2 regions of the Dermacoccus sp. UBA1591 genome follow, and region 2 is predicted to be linked to the other one. Evidence: riboswitches for the same ligand, from Rfam matches in the RefSeq annotation. Region 2 holds a riboswitch; the other holds the start of a gene.
What was found. A riboswitch is a leader RNA that binds a small molecule or an ion and turns the genes downstream of it on or off. The one in region 2 is predicted to bind S-adenosylmethionine.

Region 1 (4,207 bases), on a different contig from region 2:
GGGCGTGGCGACGTTCAAGTCGGCCCGCGCCGTCGCCGACGAGGCGATGAAGAAGGCGGGCTCCAAGGAAGCGGCGATGGACGACGTCGTCGCATCACACACGAAGCTCGCGGGCGCGAACGGCTTCCTCACCAACCTCGGCGGTTTCGTCACGCTCCCCGTGGCACTGCCCGCGAACGTCATCGGTTTCTACACCGTCGCGACGCGCATGGTCGCGGCGATCGCCGCCATCAACGGTCACGACGTCGACGACCCAGCCGTGCGCTCGGCGATCCTGCTCGACCTCATCGGTGCGGACGCGACGCAGGTCCTCAAGGGCCTTGGCCCGATGACGGGTGGCGTCGCGACGAACGTCGCCACGCGCAAGCTGCCGCCGGCGGCGCTCGCCGTCGTGAACAAGTCAGTTGCGTTCCGTCTCGGCTCGCAGGTGGGGCGTCGCTTCCTCACGCGCATTCCGCGCCTCATCCCCGTGGCGGGCGGCTTCATCGGTGGCGGCCTCGATGTCGTCCTCATCCGCAAGATCGCCCAGTCGGCGCGTCGCGACTTCGTCGCGCAGATCCCGCCGTCAGCCTGACGTCTCCCTGATTCCACCTCGAACGCCACTCGTCTTCGACGGGTGGCGTTCGGCGTGTCCGGGCCGGTTCGGCGATGTGTCGTCCGTGCGCATCAACGGGCTTCCGGGCGACGATCTGGGGGCCGCGAACCCCCGCCTGGCCTTGCTCGAACGGCCCACTCACCCACAGGTGTGACGGCTACGGCCCGTTTCGCGGCCCGCAGGATGCCTCGTCCACAGGTTTGTGGCTCGTGGTCAGCGCGCGGGTGGCGTCATGGGTTTCGCTGGGGGCATGAAGACAACAACACGACTCAAGGGCCTCAGCGCCCTGGTGGCAGGCCTTCCCGATCTCGTCGGCTCCGAGGGGGCGGGCGCCGTCATCGTCCTGTTCGAACGTGACGGTGCGCTCGCGGGGGTGCTCGGCTGGGCGGACGATGCGTGCGACGGGGAGACGGCGCACATGCTCGACGTCGTCGCTGAGCGGCGCGCGACGATGGGTGCGCAGGCCGCCATCGCCATCGCCTATCGCTGCGAGCCGGGCCGCGTCGACATCGCGGCCCTCGCGAAACGCATCGAGCGCCGCGTGCCGCTGCACCACGTCCTCGGTGCCAGCGACGAGCACTGGTGGGCCATCGAATGCGAGCTCGGCTGCTGTGACGGCGCGATCCACGAGATCCCGTCCCTGTCAGAGCAGACCCGCGAGCAGCTTCGCCACGTCCGCCGCGGCGGCGAGGCCATGGCCGCCACCGCGCGCCCCGTTCCCAGCGTCGTCGACGTCCGAGCCGCCTGGGCACGGTTGTGCGACGTCCCCGACACCGCGTCGGGCACCCGGCGACGCTCCCGCAGCGCCGACCTGCAGGTGCTCGCCGACGCTGTCGTCGACGGCCCGACGCGCGATGAGATCCTCCTGTGCGTCGCACCCGAACTGTTCCGTCTGCTGAGCCCGGGCATGCCGCTCGGCGAGACGGGCCCGCTGATGACGAGCGCGTGCCTGCGAACTTGGCTGCCGCTCGTGCCGCGCCACGGCCGCGCCGCGTGGAAGGCCCTCGAGGCCGCCGCGACCTGGCGCGAAGGCGACCTGCGGGGAGCCGGTGCGTGCGCCGCGGCGTCGCTGCGCATCGGGGGTACGTCATTGGGGCAACTGCTGCGCGACATCACAGGCACGGGGTTGTCGTACGAGCAGGCCGTCGGTGCGCTCCACACGAAGGCTCGGCAGAGTTCCGTCGCCTGACGAGCGTGCCGGTTGTGGGAGCGCGCCACATCGTGGACGTCGCCGCGCGGGCGATGGAAGCCGCGGGCAGGGCCGCCTACTGTGTCGCAGGTCAAGAGTTTCAGCGACACAAGCCCCGGCTTGCTGAGCGGCAACCCTCCCTCGCGGCGGGGTGCCCCGGGTGACGACAGGGCCGCCCGTGGGCGGCAAGCGCGAGAGGTGGGTTGCGACCCACCTCGGAATCGAGGACGTCATGGTTTCGCACCGTCGCCTCGCCGTGGCCGACCCCGCGGCGCCCCTCACCGACGACGGGTTCAACCCGCACGCACGTGCCGTCCACATCGGCACCCTGACGCTGGAGAACGGCGCCGCCCTGCCCGACGTCGTCATGACGTACGAGTGCTGGGGCGAGCTGAACGACGACGCGAGCAACGCCGTCCTCGTCGAGCACGCCCTGACCGGAGACTCGCACGTCGTCGGGCCGGTCGGCCCCGGGCAGCCGACGGCGGGGTGGTGGCCTGGTCTCATCGGCCCCGGCGCGCCCCTCGACACCGACGAGCTGTTCGTCGTGGCGATCAACGTGCTCGGCGGCTGTCGCGGCAGCACGGGCCCCATGTCGCTCGCACCAGACGGCCGGGTGTGGGGCGGGCGCTTCCCACACGTCAGCGTCAGGGATCAGGCGCGCGCCGAGGCGCGGGTCGCCGACGCTCTCGGCATCGCGCGCTTCCACACTGTCATCGGCGGCTCCTTCGGCGGGATGCGCGCCGCGGAGTGGGTGGCGACCTTCCCGCATCGGGTGCAGCGCGCCCTCGTCGTCGCGAGCTGCGCGGCGGCGGGCGCCGACCAGATCGCGTGGGGGCACACGCAGGTGCGGGCAATCGAAGCTGACCCGGATTTCCGGGGTGGCGGCTACCTCGAGCAGGGCGTCTTCCCGACGTCGGGGCTCGGGCTCGCCCGCCAGATCGCGCACACCTCCTACCGCAGCGCGCACGAGTTGCAGGAGCGGTTCGGGCGCGAGTCGCAGGGAGCGGACCGCACGCTCGACGGCGGCCTGTTCGCCGTCGAGAGCTATCTCGAGCACCACGCCGCGAAACTCGTCGCGCGGTTCGACGCCATGAGTTATGTGCGGCTCACGCAGGCGATGGCGACGCACGACGTCGGCCGCGGCCGCGGCGGCATCGAGCCTGCGCTTCGGGTGTTCGGGGGTGAGCTCGTCGTCGCCGCGGTCGACTCCGATCGGCTGTTCCCGGTCAGTGCCTCCGCCGACATCGTCCGGGCTCACGGGCGCGGACGGCTGCGTCTCATCCACTCGCCGCACGGTCACGACGGTTTCCTCATCGAGGCCGACCAGATCGCGGCGCTCGTGCGCGAGGTCATCGCTCGGCCGCTCACGGCCGAGGCGGGCCGCGTCCGTCCCGTGGCGTGACGGCGGGCGCTCGCGGCACCTCGGGTAGCGTGTGAGCCGATCGCCACAGTCGCAGAACAGGGGTTGCGCATGTCCGTCGTCGTCAGTTTCGCTCCGGGCCCGGAGGGTGAGGCCGCGGTGGCCGAGGCCGTGCGTCAGTCGAGTGTGCTGGGGCGCCCGCTCGTACTCGTCTCGACCGTCCCGAGCGACGACGCGCGCGCTGCCGCGCAGGAGAGTGCGGACGCGGTCGGCGGCCGCGTCGTGCAGGTGGAGGAGGGCCAGGACGCGGTCGAGGTGATCCTCGACGAGGTGGCCGAACTCGACCCGGCGCTGCTCGTCATCGGGCTGCGTCGCCGCACGCCCGTCGGCAAGCTGATCCTCGGTTCGAGCGCTCAGCGGCTGCTGCTCGACGCGCCGTGCCCCGTCCTCGCGGTCAAGCCCACAGCGCACTGATCTCGCGCTGCTCCCAACCCCGGCCTGACGCGCTTGCGTCAGGTCGGGAACACCCGCGCACGCAGGGGCGTTGAACCCCGTGATTCTGCGGTTCTCGACCCAGAGTTCTATAATGGTGAAAGAAGCGACGCGGGGGATCGAATCAGGCACCACGGTGCCAGGCGAGCTCAGGTGAGTCTCGGGCAACCGGCTCTCGTCGGATCCCGCCCCCGTGGTTCGTCTCTTCCCTCGTACGAAGCGCTCGGCGCGCGATTGCGCCTGCCCGATGCGTTGTGCACTCTCGGAAGGTAGTTGGTGACCTCAGTGTCCGAAACGGCTCAGACCCCCGCGCTTCCCGCGGACATCGACCATCCCGCGGTCATTGCTCTGTTCGAGCAGGGGCGCGCGAGCGGCACGGTCGACAGCGTGGTGCTGAAGACCGCCCTCGAAGAAGCGAAGATCTCCATGGCCAAGCAGAAGGCGGTGCTGAAGGCGCTGGGGGCCGAGGGCATCGAGATCGTGCTCGACGAGGTTCACGCGGCCCAGGCCGTCGCCACGACGACCGGGCGCAAGAGCGCGGCGAAGAAGTCGACTGCCAAGAAGACGG
Region 2 (4,207 bases):
GGCCTCGACGACGCGTCGACCCTGAGCGCGTGCGGTGTCGAACAGCTCGTGCACCCGCGCGGCATCCCACGTCTCCGGTTCGATCGCAACGTCACCGAGCGGGGTGTCGGTCGACATCATCGCTCCGAGACGGGCCCGCTCCTCGAGCCACTGCGACGGGAGGTCGTCGACGGCCGTCTCGACGACATACTCGTCGTCGAACGCGAGGGCGGCACGCATCTGTGCGGCGACGGCGTCGCTGACCGGCAGACGCTGAGCGTTGCGCACGCACCTCTGGGCCTGAGCGAACCCTCGGGCAGCGAGGAAGGCGCCTCCGGCGTCAGGCTGGCCGACGGGCGTCTGCGTCTCGACGAGGACCGTCGTACGTCCCTCGTCCTGCATGATCTCCTCCGCGGCTGAGAGCAGCGCCGAGCCGACACCCCGTCGTCGCGCGGGAGCCAGCACGTCGAGGTGGAGAAACGCGAGGTGGGTGTTGTCGCGGCGCGGCAGGACGAGCTCGGCGGCACCGACGACGCCAGCTGCTGTGTCCACGCCATCATCCTGGATGTCGGCTGCTCCCCCAACGGCGTCGTCGTCACACGAGGCTTCCCCCTCGACGGCGACGAACGCATGACGCGTCTCGGATTCCTTGCCCCACATGGCGCGCAGCTCGTCGGCGGGGTAGGCGGTCGTGTGCTTGCCCCACTGCTCGTGGCCCACCGTCATGAACACCTGCGCCCAGGCGTCGAACAGCGGGTCGGACGGGCCGATCTGACGAATGCGCATGGCGACATTGCACTCAGCACCAGCTGCGTACGCAACCGGTTTTTCGGCGCGTCCGCCTGGATCGTGCGACAACCCGTTCATGCCGGCGGAGGCTCGGGCCGGAATGCCTCGACCGCCGGCGGTGTTGTCTCGGAACCCGAGGAAAGGCACCTCATGTTCACTCGAAAGCACACCCGAACGCCCGAGGCGAGCGACCTGCACGACGTCCTCGACGTGCCGATGTTCTCCGAACTGCCCGACGGCTCGGCGACCCTGTACGTCGCGATGGGCTGCTTCTGGGGCGCCGAACGCATCTTCTGGAAGATTCCGGGCGTCGTCACCACGGCCGTCGGGTACATGGGCGGCCACGCCACCGAGCCGACGTACGAGGACGTCTGTGACGGCGGCACGGGCCACACCGAGACGGTCATGGTGGCCTACGACCCGTCGCGCGTGTCCGAACGCGAGCTTCTCAAGGCGTTCTGGGAGAACCACGACCCGACGACCGCGAACCGGCAGGGCAACGACGTCGGCACGCAGTACCGCTCGGCGATCTACTGGACGACGCCGCAGCAGGAGCGCGCTGCCCGCGAGACGTCCGCGCTCTTCCAAGAGGCACTCGACGACGCGGGCCGCGGCGCCATCACGACCGAGATGCGCCCGGCCGACGAGGCGGGCCCCTTCTGGCCGGCGGAGCTGTACCACCAGCAGTACCTGTCCAAGCACCCCGGCGGCTACTGCAACCACGGCTTCAAGGGCGTCACGTGCCCCGTCGGCGTCGCCGACCTGCCCGCGCAGACGGATGTCCTCCCGCCACGCTGACGACGACATGCACGGCGGCTGCTGAGCCGGCGGCCGATCAACCGGCCACCGCGGCGCACCGGCCGTCTCAGCGCACCTGGAAGGCCCGGCTCGTTCCGGTATGGGCACTGACCTTGCCGTTCCAGCCGTTCTTCCAGTTGCCCTGCTGCACGAGGCGATACGTGCTCGCGGGCGTGCCGCGACGTATGCGCCGCTCCATGGTGCATCGCGAGTACGAGACGCCCTCGCGCGACCAGACGTACGCGGTGTCCCAGTCGTGGTCGTCGAGGACGTCGACCCACGACGAGCCGACCTGACGCTGCACCTTGACGAACGTGCCCATCGTGCGGAAGTCATTCTTCGGGTGGCCGCCGCGGAAGACCGCCCGCACGCTCGAACCAGCCGAGCGTGTGGCGTCCGGCTGAGTCAGGACGTCACCGAAGTGCTGCCCGGGTGGGGCGTCGTCGAACACGACGCCGGGGCCCTCGGCGCGTGGCCGACGTCACACTCATCACCCACCTAGACGATCGTCCAAGCTGTGTGAAGAAATCACTCACCCGAGCCTCGACGGCGAAAGACGCCGCATCAGCCACGCCGCGTGTCGCACGTCACAATCTTCGCCCACGTCTCATCTCCAGTGCCACAACTTGACGCTTTGTCGTGCGCGGCTCTAATCTCGCTGCTGGTCAAGAGATCCGATGCAAAGCCCTGGCTGGTCGGACGGCAACCCTCACACGCGTGGCGGGGTGCTCCAGGTGATGACCCGGCCGCGTCGACCACGCGGCAAGCACGCTCGGCACCCAACGTGACGGCATCCTCGTGAGCCTTCCGTTGCGCTGCCCAGGCCCCGAAAGGCATGCCCCGCACGACACCGCGCACCGCGCCCCACCCCGGCGCCCCCGCCTTCGCGCTGACTCCGCGCATCCGCGCCAGCTCCGCGCATTCGCATCCTTGCCGCCTCACCAGGAGAGATCATGACCGACAAGCACACCCCCGCCGACGAGACCTCGACGCCCGCCTCGTCCACGCATGACGCCACGAGCGCCGAGAACGGCGCGACCGCCCTGCCCCCGAAACCGAAGAACAACACCGGCAAGTACGTCGCGATCGGCGCAGGCGTCCTCGTCGTCGCGCTGGCCGCCGGCATCGGGGCCAAGGTGCTCGGCGGGAGCAGTGACGACAAGCTGACCCACCTCAAGGTGGGCACGACGGAGGCGTCGGACCCGTACTGGAACCAGCTCGTCAAGGTGGGCAAGGACAAGTACGGCCTCGACATCGAACCGGTCAACTTCTCTGATTACACCCAGGCCAACCCCGCGCTCTCCGAGGGCCAGGTCGACCTCAACCAGTTCCAGCACCTGCAATTCCTCGCCGACTACAACACCAAGGCGAAGCAGAACCTCACGCCCATCGGGGCGACGTACATCGTCCCGCTGGCGCTGTACTCGAAGAAGCACACGAGCGTCGGCCAGTTCCCCCAGGGCGGCAAGATCGCCATCCCCAACGATCCGACGAACCAGGCACGCGCCTTGCTGCTGCTGCAGAGCGCCGGACTGCTGAAGCTCAAGGGTGGTGGCACCTCGCTGTCGACCCCGGCCGACATCGAAGCCGGCGCCTCGAAGGTCACCGTCACAGCGGTCAACGCCGAGCAGACCGCGGCCGCGCTGCCGTCCGTCGACGGCGCGATCGTCAACAACAACTTCGCCGCGGACGCGAAGCTCGACCCGAGCAAGGCCCTGTTCAAGGACGACCCGCATGCGGCCTCGTCGAAGCCGTACATCAACGTCGTCGTCGCGCGCGCCGCGGACAAGGACAACGCCGACTACGCCAAGTTCGTCAAGGCCTACCACGACCCGAGCGTCGAGAAGCTCATCGAGGAGCGCACGAAGGGCACGAGCGTCCTCGTGAACAACTCCGCCTCCGAGGTGCAGGGCATCCTCGCGAACCTCGAGGCCCAGATCAAGGCGAAGGGATCGAAGTGACGGGCCCCTCCCCCACACCGACGAAGGCCGCCGCGCCGGCGAGTGCCACCCCGCCCGCCGTCGCCTTCCACGACGTCGGCAAGACGTTCACCCGCGGCAAGAGCCGGGTGACGGCTCTCGACGGCATCACGACGCAGGTGGAGCGCGGACGCATCGTCGCCGTCATCGGTTTCTCCGGCGCCGGCAAGAGCACCCTCGTACGTCTCATCAACGGCCTGGAGACGCCGACGCGCGGCCACGTCGAGATCGACGGCGTCGACCTCGCGTCGCTGTCCGCGAAGCAGGTGCGCGAGCTGCGCGGTCGCATCGGCATGGTGTTCCAGCAGTTCAACCTCATCCGCTCGCGCACGGTGTACGCCAACGTCGCCTACCCCCTCGAGGTCGCCGACTGGGACAAGGCGCGCCAGGAGGCGCGCATCACCGAGCTGCTCAGCTTCGTCGGGCTCACCGAGAAGGCGTGGGCCTACCCCGACGAGCTCTCCGGCGGGCAGAAGCAGCGCGTCGGCATCGCCCGTGCGCTCGCGACGAACCCGGAGATCCTGCTCGCCGACGAGTCCACGTCCGCGCTCGACCCCGACACGACGAAGGACGTCCTCGCGCTGCTGCGCCGCGTCAACGACGAGCTCGGCGTGACGATCGTCGTCATCACCCACGAGATGGACGTCGTGCGCGAACTCGCC

Region 1: it holds a riboswitch for S-adenosylmethionine, as region 2 does, so the genes downstream of both, metX (homoserine O-acetyltransferase MetX) here and B2284_RS02820 (MetQ/NlpA family ABC transporter substrate-binding protein) in region 2, are expected to answer to the same signal.

What each region holds. Positions count from the first base shown of each region.
Region 1 covers NZ_DCNR01000112.1:4,698-8,904, reverse strand. Annotated here, with positions in the region: gene B2284_RS12855 (EcsC family protein) at 1-574, shown strand, start outside; gene B2284_RS12850 (hypothetical protein) at 846-1,784, shown strand; SAM riboswitch class IV at 1,874-1,982, shown strand; gene metX (homoserine O-acetyltransferase MetX) at 2,017-3,189, shown strand; gene B2284_RS12840 (universal stress protein) at 3,259-3,621, shown strand; partial or broken gene B2284_RS12835 (sigma-70 family RNA polymerase sigma factor) at 3,925-4,207, shown strand, end outside.
Region 2 covers NZ_DCNR01000024.1:6,596-10,802, reverse strand. Annotated here, with positions in the region: gene B2284_RS02835 (GNAT family N-acetyltransferase) at 1-765, opposite strand, end outside; gene msrA (peptide-methionine (S)-S-oxide reductase MsrA) at 919-1,566, shown strand; gene B2284_RS02825 (neutral/alkaline non-lysosomal ceramidase C-terminal domain-containing protein) at 1,634-2,017, opposite strand; SAM riboswitch class IV at 2,230-2,341, shown strand; gene B2284_RS02820 (MetQ/NlpA family ABC transporter substrate-binding protein) at 2,520-3,527, shown strand; gene B2284_RS02815 (methionine ABC transporter ATP-binding protein) at 3,524-4,207, shown strand, end outside.